Regions from separate parts of the Mesorhizobium sp. M0119 genome, predicted to be linked through region 2. Evidence: predicted binding sites of a transcription regulator. Region 2 holds the regulator's gene; the other holds the start of a gene.
The links. The regulator LexA, encoded in region 2, represses DNA repair genes until DNA is damaged. The targets are predictions, from matches to a motif close to TGTTCNNNNTGTGTTCNG.
Positions count from the first base shown of each region.

Region 1: NKJ40_RS21765 (DNA recombination protein RmuC) is a predicted target of LexA. The motif match lies at 6,721-6,738, and genes of this name have one in related genera.

Region 1 is NZ_JAMYTU010000025.1:69,984-78,426, forward strand. Features, by position in the region: gene NKJ40_RS21725 (AI-2E family transporter) at 1-281, opposite strand, end outside; gene NKJ40_RS21730 (LLM class flavin-dependent oxidoreductase) at 400-1,461, opposite strand; gene NKJ40_RS21735 (DUF6481 family protein) at 1,692-2,120, shown strand; gene NKJ40_RS21740 (DMT family transporter) at 2,203-2,511, opposite strand; gene NKJ40_RS21745 (hypothetical protein) at 2,670-2,795, opposite strand; gene NKJ40_RS21750 (transglutaminase-like domain-containing protein) at 3,011-3,820, shown strand; gene NKJ40_RS21755 (cation diffusion facilitator family transporter) at 3,946-4,908, shown strand; gene NKJ40_RS21760 (GFA family protein) at 4,976-5,380, shown strand; gene NKJ40_RS21765 (DNA recombination protein RmuC) at 5,426-6,688, opposite strand; gene def (peptide deformylase) at 6,792-7,322, shown strand; gene fmt (methionyl-tRNA formyltransferase) at 7,339-8,268, shown strand; gene NKJ40_RS21780 (GNAT family N-acetyltransferase) at 8,265-8,443, shown strand, end outside.
Region 2 is NZ_JAMYTU010000009.1:153,035-161,477, forward strand. Features, by position in the region: gene trpC (indole-3-glycerol phosphate synthase TrpC) at 1-439, shown strand, start outside; gene moaC (cyclic pyranopterin monophosphate synthase MoaC) at 442-948, shown strand; gene NKJ40_RS11915 (molybdopterin molybdotransferase MoeA) at 948-2,153, shown strand; gene NKJ40_RS11920 (hormone-sensitive lipase) at 2,161-2,991, opposite strand; gene kynU (kynureninase) at 3,089-4,336, opposite strand; gene lexA (transcriptional repressor LexA) at 4,785-5,519, shown strand; gene NKJ40_RS11935 (ComEC/Rec2 family competence protein) at 5,513-7,978, opposite strand; gene gltX (glutamate--tRNA ligase) at 8,075-8,443, shown strand, end outside.

The DNA.
Region 1 (8,443 bases), on a different contig from region 2:
ACGAGGCAGAACGAAAGCAGCACCAGCAGTGTCGCCGAAATGACATCGGGCATGCCATGCTTGCGCAGGAAGCGAACGATCGGCGTCAGCGTCAGCGCCAGCAGGAAAGCCAGAATGACCGGCATGAAGAAGGCGCGGGCGAAGTAAAGCGCGTAGATCGCCATGAGGATGAAGATGCCGACGAGCAGCGAACGCATCAGATGCGCATCCGCCCGCGCCTCGACGCGCGGATCCGGGCTTTCGGCAGCGCTTGCGCCCGAAGCGGCGGGTTCGGCTTTCATTCTGACCCTCGGCGGTACACCGCGATTGGTGTAGACCGTTGGCGAAAACGCCTCTGTCGCTTCAAGGTTCCGTTTGCCGGCGTCACCAGCAAGGCCGCCTCGCGGCCTTGCTGGTGAATCAGGCAACCGGCGCCGCCACGGCGGGAACGGCCTTAGCAGTTTCCCGGCGCACGATCGGCGCCACCTTGGTGCCGTAGAGTTCGATGGCCTTCATGACCTTGGCGTGCGGCATGGTGCCGATCGCCATTTGCAGCAGGAAGCGGTCGTTGCCGAATATCCTGTGCTGGGCAATGATCTTCTCGGCCACCTGTTCTGGATTGCCGACGAACAGCGCGCCGTTTGGGCCGCGCGATTGGTCGAAATGCGCCCGCGATGTCGGCCCCCAGCCGCGCTCGCGGCCGATGCGGTTCATCACCTCGGCCTGCGGCCCGTAGAAGTCGTCGGCTGCCTGGTCCGTGGTCTCGGCAATGAAGCCGTGCACGTTGAGGCTGGTGGCAAGGCTCGCCGGATCGTTGCCGGCCCGCCTGGCTGCATCCCTAAAGATGTCGAACAGCGGTGCGAACCGCGCCGGCTCGCCGCCGATGATCGCCAGCGCCAGCGGCAGCCCGAGCACGCCCGCGCGGGCAACGGATTGCGGTGTTCCACCGACGGCGATCCAGATCGGCAGTTTGTCCTGCAAGGGCCGGGGATAGACGCCGCGATCGTTGATCGGCGCGCGCAGACTGCCCGACCAGGTCACCTTGACATGATCGCGGATGGCGAGCAGCAGGTCGAGCTTCTCGGCGAAGAGCTCGTCATAATCTTCGAGATTGTAGCCGAACAGCGGAAAGGATTCGATGAACGAGCCGCGCCCGGCCATGATCTCGGCCCGGCCGCCGGACAGAAGATCGAGGGTGGCAAACTGCTGGAAGACGCGCACCGGATCATCGGAGGACAACACGGTGACAGCGCTGGTCAGCTTTATGCGCTTGGTTCGTTCGGCCGCCGCCGCCAGTGCCACCACCGGAGCGGAGGCAGCGTAGTCGGGACGGTGGTGCTCGCCGAGACCAAAGACGTCCAGCCCGACCTGGTCGGCAAGCTGGATCTCCTCGATCAGGTTGCGCAGCCGCTCATGCGCACCGATCGCACCGGGACCCGGTTCCGGGCTGACGTCGGCGAAGGTGTAGAGACCGAGTTCCATAAGTGTGTCATCCCAGCGTTTGTCTTGGCGCTACAGGTAGCGATCAGTCCGTCGCCCCGCCAGAGGCCTGGATGGTGAACAGTGCGGGTGGCTTTCAGTCGAATTCAATCGAAATGGCGTCTCCCGGTTGCAACAGATCAGAATTTCATGGCTGGCATACCGTTTTGGCGCTTGAACTCTCGGTTTTCACGCGTATGTAAGCCTCGCAAATTGACTCCAGGGAAGTGGACTTGGCTATCTACAGGGAAAAAGACGTTTTCGAGCGGCGTAATGCCGCAAACGAGGCAAAGAAGGCGCTTCTGGAGCGCTTTAAGGCAAAGCCGGCGGCAGATGATCCAGCGGTGCTGGCACGACAGGCGGAGCGCAAGGCGATCCTCGAGGCCCGCGCGATACGCGAGGCCGAAAAGGCCAGGCTGAAGCAGGAAAAGCTGGCGCGCGAAGCAGCAGAAAAGGCCGAGCGCGAGGCAGCTGCCGAAGCGGCACGCATCGCCGCGGAAGAAGCCGCACAGGCCGAAGCGAAGATCCGGGAAGCTGAAGAGAACGAGCGCATCGCCCGTTTTCTTGCCGACGAGGCCGAACGCAAGGCCAAGCGTGATGCGCGCTATGCCGCGCGCAAGCAGCGCACTGGCAGGACGCCGCCCGGCTTCTCCGCCCGATAGCGCCTTCCGGCGCTGATCAGCCGAATTCAAGAATCAGGGCCGCCTTGCAGCGGCCCCGAACGCGTTCGTCTGTCAGAATCGGCTAAGCCGCGAGCTTCAGTCCCATGATGCCGCAGACGATGAGCGCGATGCAGGCCAGCCTGATCGCCGTCGCCGGTTCCCCGAGCAGCCATATCCCCAACAGCGCCGTGCTGACGGTGCCGATGCCGGTCCACACCGCATAAGCGGTGCCGACCGGCAATGCCTTCAGCGCCAGGCCGAGCAAGGTCAGGCTGACGATCATCGAGGCTACCGTCAGGCCGGTCGGCAGCGGCTTCGAGAATCCGTCGGTGTATTTGAGGCCGATCGCCCAGCCGATCTCGAACAGGCCGGCGAGGAACAGGAAATCCACGACATCGGAACGCTCCGTTTCGATGGCTTCCGGCCGATTTCTTGAACGCGCAAAAACTGTCTTCGCCGCATCCATAGGGGATGCGGGTGAGCTTAATGAACAATCATACCGGCCGCGTTTGCGGCCGGTCGAAATAAACCGAAACGGTAGCTGCGGCCCTACTTGTCCTTCAGCTTCATCGCCTTCACCGGCGGTGCCTTCAGGGCCGGCGCCGGAGCGGGTTTCTTCGCGTCCTTCTTCGGCTTGCGGGCTTCCTTGCCTGCCTTCATCGCACCCTTAGCCATGATTCGTTCCTCCAGTTGATGTCTGGCGAAGTGAAACAAGAGAAAACGCTCGACTGCAAGGGGCCGCTGCCGTGCCGTCGCACTGGCCGATGGCAGTCAACCGGTTTCTAATTCCCTCGTAAACCGCAGCGGTCCGTGCCATGGTCTTCTTCGCACTGCAGCATCAGCCCTTGCGTTTCGCCGGCTGATGATCAGGCAGGCCGGTCAGGACGACAATGCGGATCCACATCGGTTGCCAGATGAGCTTCGACTTCCCGCAGGAAACACCGCTGATCGCGATGCTAAATGTCCATTATTCGCGCGCATCCGATCTTGAGCGGCCGGACTTCCTGACGTCGAACCCGCCGGTGCCGATCGAAAGCTACCGCGACAGTTTCGGCAATTGGTGCAACCGTTTCGTTGCGCCGGCCGGGCGCTTTGCGTTCGGCACGGACGCGGTGATCCGCGACCCCGGCTCCTTCGAGACGCGCGAGCTGACGGCGTGGCAGCACGAGGTGCGCGATCTGCCGTCGGAGACGCTGCTGTTCCTGCTGCCCAGCCGCTATTGCGAGAGCGACGTGCTGTCGAATGAAGCATGGCGGCTGTTCGGCAGCACCCCGCTCGGCATTCCGCGCGTCCAGGCGGTCTGCGACTTCGTCCATAACCACATCGCCTTCAACTATTTCAATGCACGCCCGACGCGCACCGCCGCCGAGGCCTATCGCGAGCAGAGTGGTGTATGCCGCGACTTTGCCCACCTCGCTGTCGCCTTCTGCCGCGCCCTGAACATTCCGACCCGCTACTGCACCGGTTATATCAGTGATATCGGCCTGCCAAAGCCGTGGTCGGACATGGATTTCGCCGCCTGGATGGAGGTCTATCTCGGCGGCCGCTGGCACGCGTTCGACCCGCGCAACAACGCGCCGCGCATCGGCCGCATCCTGATCGCCTCCGGACGCGATGCCGCCGATGTGCCGCTGACCCACATTTTCGGGCCGGGCGCGCTGGCTGGCTTCAAGGTCTGGACGGAGGAGGTCGTCGAATAGCCCCGCGCGCTGCCCTTTTGAACAACTGACGTTGTGAACAACTGGGCGCTTCGGGCGTTGTGGGGAGCTGTGGAGCGTGGGCGGGCGCTCCGCCAATATCGGTGCATCAACCAAGGCAGCACACCATGGCGGCGCATGGCGGGTCGAAAAAAGTGATCTATGCGGCGCTCGCCGGAAATCTTGCGATCGCACTGACCAAATTCGCCGCTGCCTTGTTCACGGGCAGCTCGGCAATGCTCTCGGAGGGCGTCCACTCGCTCGTCGATACCGGCAATGGCAGCCTGCTGCTTTACGGCATGCACCGTGCCGCCCGGCCGGCCGACCGCACGCATCCGCTCGGCCATGGCCGCGAGCTGTACTTCTGGAGCTTCATCGTCGCGCTCCTCGTCTTTGCACTGGGCGCCGGCATATCGTTCTACGAAGGCGTGACGCACATCATGGCGCCGGAGCCGATCGCCAACGCCAAGGTGAACTACGCTGTCCTTGGCCTTTCCTTCCTCTTCGAAGGCACCTCTTGGCTGGTGGCGCTGAAGGAATTCCGCCACCAAAAAGGCAGCCACGGCTGGCTCAAGGCGGTGCAGCTCAGCAAGGATCCGAGTGTCTACACCGTACTCTTCGAGGACAGCGCGGCACTTCTCGGCCTCGTTGTCGCCTTCGCCGGCATATTGGCAGCGGAACGGCTGGACATGCCGAAGCTCGACGGCGCCGTGTCGATCGGCATCGCGCTCATCCTGGGCGCGACCGCGATCTTCCTGGCGCGCGAAAGCAAAAGCCTGCTGCTCGGCGAGCCGGCCTCGCCCGAGGTGCAAACAAAGGTGCTGGCCATCGTCCAGCAGGACCCGGCGGTGCAACGCGCGAATGGCGCACTGACGCTGCATATGGGTCCGCAGGAGATCGTAGCCGCTTTGAGCATCGAGTTCGAGGACCATTTGTCGGCGCCCGAGATAGAGACCTGCGTCGAGCGCCTCGAGACGCGGCTTAAGGCAGAGATGCCGGAGGTGACGCGGCTCTTCGTCAAGCCGCAGACCACCGGCACCTGGGAACGCCGGAGCAAGGCCTTGGCGGCGTCCGGAGGGGAACCGGCCTGAGGAAAATGGCTGCGCCATCGGGCAGTCCCGGTTATGATTGCGGGCAAAAGCTCCAGGAGGAACGAAGATGAAAATCGACGGCGGGTGTCATTGCGGCGCCATCACTTACGAGGCCGAAGTCGATCCGGAAAAGACCACCATTTGTCACTGCATCGATTGTCAGAAGCTAACTGGAACGGCCTTTCGCGTCACCGTGCCGGCGTCCGAGGACAATTACAGGATCACCAAGGGCACGCCGAAAATCTACATCAAGACCGGTTCGAGCGGCGCCAAGCGCGCCCAGGCATTTTGCGGTGAGTGCGGCTCGCATCTCTACGCCACGTCGGCGGGCGAGGGACCGAAGGTTTACGGCATCAGGGTCGGGACGGCACGGCAGCGCGATCAACTGGTGCCGAGAAAGCAGATCTGGCATCGCTCGGCGCTGCATTGGCTGCCGGAATTCGAAGGCACGACCATCATCGAGGAGCAGTAGCGCCAGACCCGGGCGAAGCGCTCGCCTCCGGTTCCGGCGTAGCTCTCAATCGTCGCCTTCGACGACCCTTAGCCTCAACTGCCCGGTTTTCGAATCGGCGACACGCGGGCTGCTTTCCGCTTTTGCTCCGCTGCCATTCGAACCAGCGGTGTCCTCCGCCGGCTGCACGCCAAACTCCAGCGCCTCGATCTTTTGTCCGCGCCTGGTCACCTTCGATGTCGAGACCAGGATGTCGTCGATATCCTTGGCCGATTGGCCGAAATGCGTCTGCAATTTGCGCACCCGCTCGTCGAGCCGAGAGACGTCTTCCATCAGCCGGATAACCTCGCCCTGGATCAGGTGCGCCTGCTCGCGCATGCGGGCATCCTTGAGGATCGCCTGGATGACCTGGATCGACAGCATCAAAAGCGATGGCGAGACGATGACGATCCGCGATCGATGCGCCTTCTGGACAACGGCCTCGAAATTCTCATGGATTTCGGCGAACACCGATTCCGAGGGCACGAACATGAAGGCGGTGTCCTGCGTCTCGCCCTGGATCAGGTATTTTTCGGAAATATCCCGGACATGCACCTCGATGTCGCGGCGGAAAGCCTGTGCGGCGGACTTCTGCAGGTCGGCGCCTTCGGCGGCCCGAATGGCATTCCAGGCCTCGAGCGGAAACTTTGCATCGATGGCAAGCGACGGTGCGCCGTTCGGCATCTTCACCAGGCAGTCGGGCCGGCTGCCATTCGACAAGGTCGCCTGGAATTCATAGGCGCCGTGCGGCAATCCGTCGGCGACGATGGCTTCCATGCGCGACTGGCCGAAGGCGCCGCGCGTCTGCTTGTTGGAAAGGATCGCCTGCAATTGCACGACCTGGCCGGCCAGCGACTGGATGTTGCCTTGCGCGACATCGATAATCGCCAGCCGTTCCTGCAGCTTGGCGAGGCTCTCATGCGTCGATCTCGTCTGCTCGGTCATGGTCTGGCCTAGGCGGCCGGTCATGGCATCGAGGCGCTGGCCGATCGACTGTGTCAGTTCCGCCTGGCGCGCCCCGAACACTTCTGCGATGGCGCCCATGCGGCCCTGCATTTCCGCCTGGCTTGCCAAGATGCCGGCCATCCGCACCTCGGCGTCGCGGGCGTGGTCGGCGGCTTCGGCGGCCGCCACCGCACGCGCCTTGGCCGATCGCCAGAGCGCAACGACGAGCGCCACGAACAGTCCGAGGAACAGCATTGCGCCGAAACCCAGGGCATGGCCGAGCGTGATCGTGGTGGCGCCGAGCCGGGCGACAGGTTCGGACAGGATGGTGGCCAGATCGTTCATGCCGACAGCATAGATGATTCGGTCTACCGGCACAGATCAAAACGTGAACGACCCGAAGGCGCCCCGGTTGACGCTTTTCCTGCGAGGTCTTAGGTGAGACGCCATGTCGATCAAGCCGCTTATCATCCTCCCCGATCCCGTCCTGCGCCAGGTTTCAAAACCGGTCGAGCGTGTCGACGGCGACTTGCGCAAACTGGCCGGCGACATGCTGGACACCATGTATGACGCGCCCGGCATTGGCCTCGCTGCGATCCAGGTCGGCGAACCCTTGCGCATGCTGGTCATCGACCTCGCCAAAGAGGACGAAACGCCGGCACCGCACGTCTTCATCAATCCCGAAATCCTCGAAAGCTCCGACCAGCATTCGGTCTATGAGGAAGGCTGCCTGTCGATCCCGGACTACTACGCCGAGGTCGAGCGGCCGGCGGCGGTGCGGGTGAAGTATCTCGATCGCGACGGCAAGCTGCAGGAGATCGAGGCCGAAGGGCTGATGGCGACCTGCCTGCAGCACGAGATCGACCATCTCAACGGCGTGCTGTTCATCGACCACATCTCAAAACTAAAGCGCGACATGGTGGTCAAGAAGTTCAAAAAGCTCGCCAGGGACAAGGCGCCGGGCAAGATGGTGGGATAGGGGTCGACGAATGCCCCTGCGTGTCATCTTCATGGGTACTCCTGAATTCTCCGTGCCGACCTTGCGGGCGATTGCCGGGGCCGGGCATGAATTGGCAGCCGTCTACACGCAGCCGCCGCGCGCCGGCGGCCGGCGCGGGCTCAAGCTGACGCCATCGCCGGTGCAGCGCGAGGCGGATCGGTTGGGCGTCGAGGTTCGCACGCCGGTGTCGCTGAAGAGCGAGGCGGAGCAGGAAGCGTTCCGCGCCTTGGGTGCCGACGTCGCCGTGGTCGTCGCCTACGGGCTGCTTCTGCCCAAACCCATTCTCGAGGCGCCGCGGCTCGGTTGCCTCAACGGTCACGCATCGCTGTTGCCGCGCTGGCGCGGCGCTGCCCCTATCCAGCGCGCCATCATGGCCGGCGATACCGAGACGGGCATGATGGTGATGCGGATGGAGGAAGGCCTCGACACCGGGCCGGTGGCAATGGTTGAAAAATGCGCCGTTGGACCCGACATGACGGCCGGCGATCTGCACGACCGGCTGATGGTGTTGGGTGCGGCTCTGATGGTGCAGGCGCTCGAACGGCTGGAACGGAATACGCTGACATTTACCACACAGGCCGAGGTGGGGGTGACCTACGCCAAGAAAATCGATAAATCGGAGACTCGCATAGACTGGCTGCGACCTGCCGGCGACGTGCACAACCAGATTCGCGGCCTGTCGCCCTTTCCCGGTGCATGGTGCGAGGCCGAAATCGGCGGCCGCATGGAGCGGCTGAAACTGCTTCGCTCGACGCTCTTGCAAGGCGCCGGCGAACCGGGAGGAATTCTCGACGATCGGCTGACGGTCGCCTGCGGGTCAGGCGCGATCAGGCTGGTCGAAGTTCAACGTGCGGGCGGAAGGCCCATTGCCGCGCAGGAGTTTCTGCGCGGGGCCAAGCTCGAAAAAGGAATGAAATTGTCATGAGCATGATGTCCATACGCGCGGCGACGCCGCGGGACCGCGAGGCGATCCGCCTTGTCGAAGAACACGCATTCGGCCAGCAGGCGGAGGCCGGACTGGTCGACGCGCTGGTCACCGGCGGTGATGCCGTCGTCGAACTGGTGGCGGACGAAGACGGGCAAGTGGTCGGCCATATCCT
Region 2 (8,443 bases):
CGACCCCTATCAGGTCTACGAGGCCAGGGCCTGGGGCGCCGATGCCATCCTGATCATCATGGCCAGCGTCGACGACGCGTTGGCAAGAGAACTCGAAGCGACAGCTTTCGGGCTGGGCATGGACGCGCTGGTCGAAGTGCATGACGAGGCGGAAATGGAACGTGCGCTGCGGCTGTCATCGCGGCTGATCGGCATCAACAACCGCAATCTCCGGACCTTCGAAACCAGCCTCGAGACCTCGGAACGGCTGGTCGCGATGGTGCCGGCCGACCGCCTTCTGGTCAGCGAAAGCGGTATCTTTTCGCATGACGATTGCCGCCGGCTGGAGCGGAGCGGCATCGCCACTTTCCTCGTCGGCGAGAGCCTGATGCGTCAACAGGACGTGGCCGTGGCAACCCACCTGCTTTTGACGGGCAAGGCGCCGGCAGAGGCGATCTGACGATGGCTGCCGCCCTCACCCATCTTGGCGCGCAGGGCGAAGCCAATATGGTCGATGTCGGCGACAAGGCTGAGACGGTGCGCACGGCAGTCGCCGAGGGCTTCGTATCGATGCGGCCCGAGACGCTGGACATGATCCTCGCCGGCAACGCCAAGAAGGGCGACGTGCTGGGCACCGCGCGCATTGCCGGCATCATGGCGGCCAAGAAGACGCATGAACTGATCCCGCTCTGCCATCCGCTGCTGCTGACCAAGATATCTGTCAATATCGAGCCGGACGCCGCGCTGCCCGGCCTGAAAGTGACGGCATTGACCCGCGTCACCGGCAAGACCGGCGTTGAGATGGAGGCTCTTAGCGCCGTCTCGGTCGCTTGCCTGACCATCTACGACATGGCCAAGGCGGTCGACCGCGCCATGGTCATCTCCGGCATCAGGCTGGTTGAAAAGACCGGCGGCAAATCCGGCGACTACAAGATCACCGGAGACGGGGCCACCGAGGCAGGCCGATAATGGCGCTAGTCCCAGTTGCCGAGGCGCTCGAGCGTCTGCTGGACGGCGCAGCAGCGCTGCCGGGCGAACGCGTCGCACTGCTGGATGCCGCCGACCGCGTGCTGGCGGAGCCGGTTGTGGCGCTCCGCACCCAGCCGCCGTTCAACGCCTCCGCCATGGACGGCTATGCCGTGCGGGCGGCCGACATCGCGTCCGTACCGGCAAGGCTTTCGGTGATCGGCATGGCGCCGGCCGGACGCGGCTTTGCCGGAACGGTGCAGCAGCGGCAGGCCGTGCGCATCTTTACCGGCGCGCCGCTTCCCGAAGGCGCCGACACCGTCGTCATCCAGGAGAACGTCCGCGATCTCGGTGGCGGCAGCGTCGAAGTGACGGAACCGACGGTGCAGGGGCGCAACATCCGCCGCCTCGGGCTCGATTTCGCCAAGAGCGATGTCCTGCTGCCCAAAGGCCGCCTGCTCGATCCGGCGGCCTTGTCGCTGGCGGCGTCGGCCAACCACCCCGAGGTCCGCGTGGTCAAACGGCCGCTGGTCGCCATCATCGCCACCGGCGACGAATTGCTGCCGCCGGGCAGCGATCTTGGCCCCGACCAGATCATCTCCTCCAACGCCTATGGTGTCGCCGCTGCCGCACAGTCGGTCGGTGCGCGCGCGCTCGACCTTGGCATCGCGCCGGACCGCAGGGAGGCGATCGCTGCGCTGGTTGAAAAGGCCGTGAAGGCTGGCGCGAACGTCATCGTCACGCTGGGCGGTGCCTCGGTCGGTGACCACGACTTCGTCCATGACGTGCTGACCGGGCAAGGCGTGACGCTCGATTTCTGGAAGATCGCCATGCGGCCGGGCAAGCCGCTGATGTTCGGGCGGCTGGGCGACATTCGCTGCATCGGCCTGCCCGGCAATCCGGTGGCGAGTCTGGTCTGCACCCAGCTCTTCCTGAAGCCGCTGCTGGCGCGCCTCGGCGGTCGCGCCTTTCAGCAGGATATACGTCAGGCACGGCTCGGTGCTGCCATGCCGGCCAACGATCTCAGGCAAGATTATGTGCGGGCTGTTGTCACAGACGACGCCGGTACGCTCGTGGCGACGCCGTTCGGCATCCAGGACTCCTCGATGCTGAAAATGCTGGCCGATGCCAACGGGCTGATCGTCCGCGCGCCGTTCGCGCCTGCCGCGGCGGCGGGCTCCCCCTGCGGCGTGCTGATGCTACGCTGAACCTGCCTCACTCCCAGATCAAGGTCCGGGTCAGCGGATGGTCTGGATCGGCCAAACCGTCGATGATGTTGAAATGATGCCGGTCAGGCTCGACCACCGAGCTGGTCGCGGCACCCAGACCGATCCAGATATTGGCCAGCAACGCGCTCTGGCGCAGGAATTCGGCGCGCTCGCCGCCGCCGGCCCAGCAGGTCAGGCGGGCCTTGTCCATCGGGCGCAGCAGCACCGGGCTTTCGGCCTGCGCCTCGGCCTCATCGATCGCGATCGTCTCGTTCATGCCGGTGCGCATGATCGGGCGCAAATCGTGCACCCCCGAGATCGACACCACATGACGAACGCGCCGGACCACTTCGGGCGCCAGCGGCGTCGTCGCCGTAACCATCCGGCTAACAAGATGGCCGCCGGCCGAGTGTCCGGTCAGCATCAGCGGCCCTGCGACCATCGCCGCCGCCTTGCCGATCGCCGCGCCGACTTCCTTGACGATGCCGCCAATGCGTATCTGCGGACAGAGCGTGTAGGACGGCATCGCAACCGCATAGCCACGATCAACAGCGCCAGCGGCAAGATGCGACCAGAAACTCTTGTCGAAAGCCATCCAATAGCCGCCATGAACGAACACCACGAGTCCCTTGGGCTTGATGGCCGGCAGGAAAAGATCGAGCCGGTTGCGTGGGTTATCGCCATAGGCCATGTCGAGCTGCGCCCTGCCTTGCGTCGAAAGCACGTTGCGGAAAACCCGCGCGGGCTCGATCCAGGCCGCCGGCCAGCGATCGCTGCCGGCTATGTTGGCGCCGTTGGCATAGGCGTTGTCCCAATCGGCAATGTGACGTTCGAACACCCTGCGCCCTCCCTTGGCAATATGGCCTTGCAACGTAGCCGTAAGCATCGCGCGGCGCGTCGTCGCCAGCCTCACGATTCCAGCTCTCGCATCAATCTCAAGTGACAGCCGCCTTGATGGCGAAGCGCGCATCCTTCCACGCACCGGTGCGCAGGATGTCCTCAAGCACTTCGACGGCCTGCCAGACATCGGCATAGCCGACATAGAGCGGGGTGAAGCCGAAGCGCATGGTGGATGGCGCGCGAAAATCGCCGATCACGCCACGTTCAATCAGCGCGCGCATGATCTGGTAGCCATGCTCGTGCATGAATGAAATCTGGCTGCCGCGTTTTTCCCCGTCGCGCGTGCTTTCGAGCGTGAGCCCGTAAGCGCCGCACCTTGCATCAACAAGCTCGATGAACAGATCGGCCAGCGCGATGCTCTTCTTGCGCACCGCCGTCATGTCGACATCGTTCCAGATGTCGAGCGCGCCTTTCAGCGTCCGCATCGACAGGATCGGCTGGGTGCCACACAGAAACCGGCGGATGCCGGTGCCGGCCGCATAGCCTGGCTCGAAGGCGAAGGGCCGTGCATGGCCCCACCAGCCGGTGAGCGGCTGCTGGATGTCGGCAAGATGCCGCTCAGCCGCATAGATGAAGGCAGGTGCACCCGGTCCGCCATTCAGATATTTGTAGGTGCAGCCAACGGCAAAATCGGCGTTTGCCTTGTCGAGCTCGACTGGCATCGCACCGGCGGTGTGGCAGAGATCCCAGACGATCATCGCCCCGGCCTCCTGGGCCCTGCGCGTCAGCCCCGGCATGTCGCGCAGTTCGCCCGACTTGTAGTTGACGTGGTTCACCAGCACCACGGCAGTGCGTTCGTCGATCAGCTCTTCGATGGTCGGCGCGTCGACCCCCGAGAGGCGCAGCAGCGTATCTTTTCGCGTCGAAACCACACCTTCAGCCATGTAAAGGTCTGCCGGAAAACTATCGCCCTCGGCGACGATGACCCGCCGCTGCGGCCGCATGGCCATGGCGGCGTGCAGCAGCTTGTAGATGTTGACCGACGTCGTGTCGCAGACCACCGTCTGGCCGGTCGCGGCACCGATCAGGCGCCCGAGCTGGTCGCCAAGTTCAAGCGGCATGTTGAACCAGCCGGCCGTGTTCCATGCGCGGATGAGATCATGCGACCATTCTTCGGTCGCGGCCTTGCGCAATTCATCGAAAGCGGCACGCGAAGGAGCCCCTAGCGAATTGCCGTCGAGATAGATCACTCCTTGCGGCAACACAAAGCGGTCACGCATCGCGCGCAGCGGATCTGCGGCATCCATCGCCTTTATGGCCGCGAGATCGGGAATTCCTGTCATGATTTGCCTGCTTCCCCAAAGATTCGACGCAACGCCGGACACGCATCGACTGTTCTTCCATTACCGGATAGCGCGCAGCAAGGCTCCACCAGCGAGAGGCAGCCTGACCAGGCGGTGGAAACCAGGAGTTAACCCGAGGTTGGCGTTTTGAGTTCGTTTCGTTCACGGTGCTTTGACCAAACCACACAGTCGATACGGGTTCACTTCCGTGCCCTTTGCCGACCGACGGCGGATGCCAGTGGCGCATTCTAGGAAGCCAGAAGGGCGCAAACGACAGCAGAATCAAGGCGATGAGGCTCGCGGCGGGTGAAAATGCGGCATTCCGGTAAGGGCGTGGTTTGTTTCCCGAGCCTTAACGCATTCATTAAACTTTAAACAGTTGCGGAACACAACTGGAACAGATAGTGTTTGTTCTGGGTTTGTTTTTCTGATTCTGTTGGGGGTCGCTATGCTGACACGCAAACAACACGAACTGCTTATGTTCATCCACGAAAGGTTGAAGGAAAGCGGTATCCCGCCTTCCTTCGACGAGATGAAGGAAGCGCTCGACCTGGCTTCCAAATCCGGAATCCACCGGCTGATTACAGCGCTGGAGGAGCGCGGCTTCATTCGCCGTTTGCCCAACCGGGCCCGTGCGCTGGAGGTGCTGCGCCTGCCTGACTCGATCGCCCCCGGCCTCAATGCGGCACGCAAGTTCTCGCCGAGTGTCATCCAGGGCAGTCTTGGGCAAGGCGCCCCTCGGCAGGGCAAGCCGACATCATCGCGCGTCCCTGCAGCCGGCAATGACGACGATGTCGTCGCCGCCGTTTCGATTCCGGTGATGGGCCGCATCGCCGCTGGTGTGCCGATCGACGCCATCCAGCACCAGACGCATTCGATTTCGGTGCCGCCGGATATGATCATGGGCGGCGAGCATTATGCGCTCGAGGTCAAAGGCGATTCGATGATCGAGGCGGGCATTTTCGACGGCGACACGGTGATCATCCGCAATGCCGATACGGCGAGCCCCGGTGAGATCGTGGTGGCACTGGTCGACGAGGAAGAAGCGACGCTGAAGCGGTTCCGCCGCAAGGGCGCTTCGATCGCCCTGGAAGCCGCCAATCCGGCCTACGAGACGCGCATCTTCGGACCAGACAGGGTCAAGGTGCAAGGCAAGCTCGTCGGACTGATCCGCCGCTACTGAGCTCCGCCCTTGGCGCCGGCTTTTGGCTTGTCGGTCCTGCGGTATGGCGGCAGGCCCCGCGCCGCGCGTGAAAATCTCCGCTGCATGTGCCAGGGCCGGTATGATTTTTCGACGGCGAAACGGATTTCGGCGCGTGTTGCCGCTTGTGGATCGAAATAGACGGCCGCACTTCCCGCGCGCGCTAGTTGCCGTTTGGTGACGACGAGGACCAGCCGGTCATAGTAGCAGGGATTATGGGCGGTGGCGTCGTCGATGACGATCAAGCTGGCAAAGGCGCAGGCTGGCCGTGCAGTATCGCGGTCCTTGGCTTGCGCGATGATCGCGCCGGATGGATGCCTGGCAAGGCAGAGGCCGTCCGTGCAAATGAACGGCATGCCCGGCGGTAGGTCGGCCGGATCGGCAATGTCGAATTGCGGATCGTTCTTTCCAGGTGTTTCCGGCGCGACGATAGCCTCTGATGTGAGCGCGCGTTTCCAGTTGTCGATGGTGAACTCATTCGGGCGTGCCCGGTTGACCGCAAGTTCACCGCTGCCGATCGGCAGCGCGACCAGCCGTGCGTCCTCCGAGATCAATACGTCGGGTACACGCGTCTGCGTTGTCGTTAGCAAGCCGGCGAGCGCAAAAGGAAGTGCCGCGAGCCGCAACCAGGTCGTCGCCATGCTGGCAATGACGAGGGCGATCGTCACCAGAAGGACGGATCTCAGCGAAATCAGCCCGACCGCATCGATCGGCGAGCGCTCGGAGATCCACCCGGACAGGGCGATCATCGCCGTCAGCCCCTTGCCCATCACGTAGAGGAAAGGCCCATCCGCGCCGAACGGCATCGCCAGCGCACTGAGGACGGCGAAGGGCATGACGACCAGTGAGACGATGGGCATGATGGCCAGATTGGCGAACAGGCTGAGCGGCGCCACGCGCTGGAAATGCCATATGGCGAAAAGCGCCGTGGCGCTCCCTGCAATGATCGAGGTCATCGCCAGGCCGCCCATGCCCAGCAGGACCTTTCGAGTGGCAAAGCGTAGCGGCGACCGCCGGGGCGGCGGGGTGGTGGCCCTGCCGGCGAGGTAATCGGACCAGCCTGCATAGGCGCCGACAAGGGCCGCCGTCGCGGCGAAGGACATCTGGAAGCTCGGACCGACCACCTCGTGCGGCGACACCAGAATGACCGCGATGGCCGAGATCGCCAGGTTGCGCATGGTGAGCGCGGCCCGGTCGAACAGCACGGCGATAAGCATCACCGCCAGCATGATGAAGCTGCGTTCGGCCGCTACCACAATGCCGGAAAAGACGAGGTAGGCCGCAATCGAAAAAAGCGCGGCGGCCGCGGCATATTTCTTGACCGGCCGTCGCGATGAGAAATCGGGAAACAGCGCAAAGGCGCCGCGTAGCAGCGCCATGATGGTGCCGGCGACCAACGCCATATGCAGCCCCGAGATGGAGATGATGTGGTAGATGCCTGTACGCCGCATCGCTTCGTTGATCTCCTCGGGAATGCCGGCGCGCACGCCGACGATCAGCGCAGCAGCAATCTCGCCCTCGGCGCCGCCAATGCGGCTGCGGATATGGTCGGCGATGGATTCGCGCGCGTCTTCGATCGCCGAAGAAAGCCGCGCGGCAAGCGGGATGCTGCCCGACGACACGACTTTCGGATTGCCGAGAAAAAAGCCGCTGCCGCCGATACCGGCGAAATAGCTGTCGAAGGAGAAATCATAGCTGTCGGGCCGCACCGGCCCGGTCGGCGGCAGCAGCCGCACATAGCCGGAGATCTCGGAACCGGCGGTCAGCTCAGCCGGTATTTTCATCGCCGAAACGCGGACCCGTTCCGGCATGTAGCGCAGTGTCGGCCTGGCGGTTGAGATCACATCGATCGTCAGCCTGATGCGGCCGCTCGCCATGGGCTCGTACGATACGACGCGACCCGTCAGCCGCGTCGAGATTTCGGAACCGAGCATATGCGTCCCGACACGCCAGGTCTCGAACTTGGCGGCAAGCACGCCAAGCGCGCAGAGCAACGCCACCATGAAGCACAGGCGCGTCCTGGGCCATGACCGCGAGACGACGGCACAAAGGGCTGCCAAGGCGACGATAGCGATCGGCTGTGGGAAGGCCAGCTCGGCCGCCATCGCGAAATACACGACCACCCCGCATGCGAGGAACACCGGCACCAGCAGGAAGGCGACGCCGCGGTCGAGTTCCAGGCCGGCCGCCGAGGTTACGCTGTTGCGGATACGGGACGGTGACGGAAGGCGGAAACGCCGGCGTAGGCGCACGATGGGCTCGCCCGCGGGCACGGAAACCGTTGCTGGGTCGCTGGCCGGCAGCGACGGAGCATCGAAGCGCGGAGCGGGCAGCAATGCCGGTGTCGGCAGGACAGGCAGGGGAGCGGCAAACAGCAAGCGTTCGCTGACGCCGCTACCAGCGTCCTCGCCCTCGCCCGCACCACGGCCTCGCACAGCCATCGGGTCTGCCCCTTGCGCCCTCGACCTCCTATGCTACATGAACGCGCAACGCGCGAAAGTCCGCAAACCCACTTCCTTCGCCCGCCTGAGAGTTCCATGCCCGATAAGGTCGTCACCCGTTTTGCCCCCTCGCCCACCGGCTATCTGCACATTGGCGGCGCGCGCACGGCGCTGTTCAACTGGCTGTATGCCAAGCACACAGGCGGCACGATGCTGCTGCGCATCGAGGACACCGACCGCGAGCGCTCCACCGATGCGGCAACCGCGGCCATTCTCGACGGGCTTTCCTGGCTTGGCCTGGCATGGGACGGCGAGCCGGTGTCGCAGTTCGAGCGTGCGCCGCGCCATCGCGAGGTGGCCGAGGAGCTCGTTCGCATGGGCAAGGCCTATTATTGTTATGCGACGCCTGCCGAGCTGGAAGCAATGCGCGAGAGCGCACGGGCCATGGGGCTGCCTCCTCGCTAT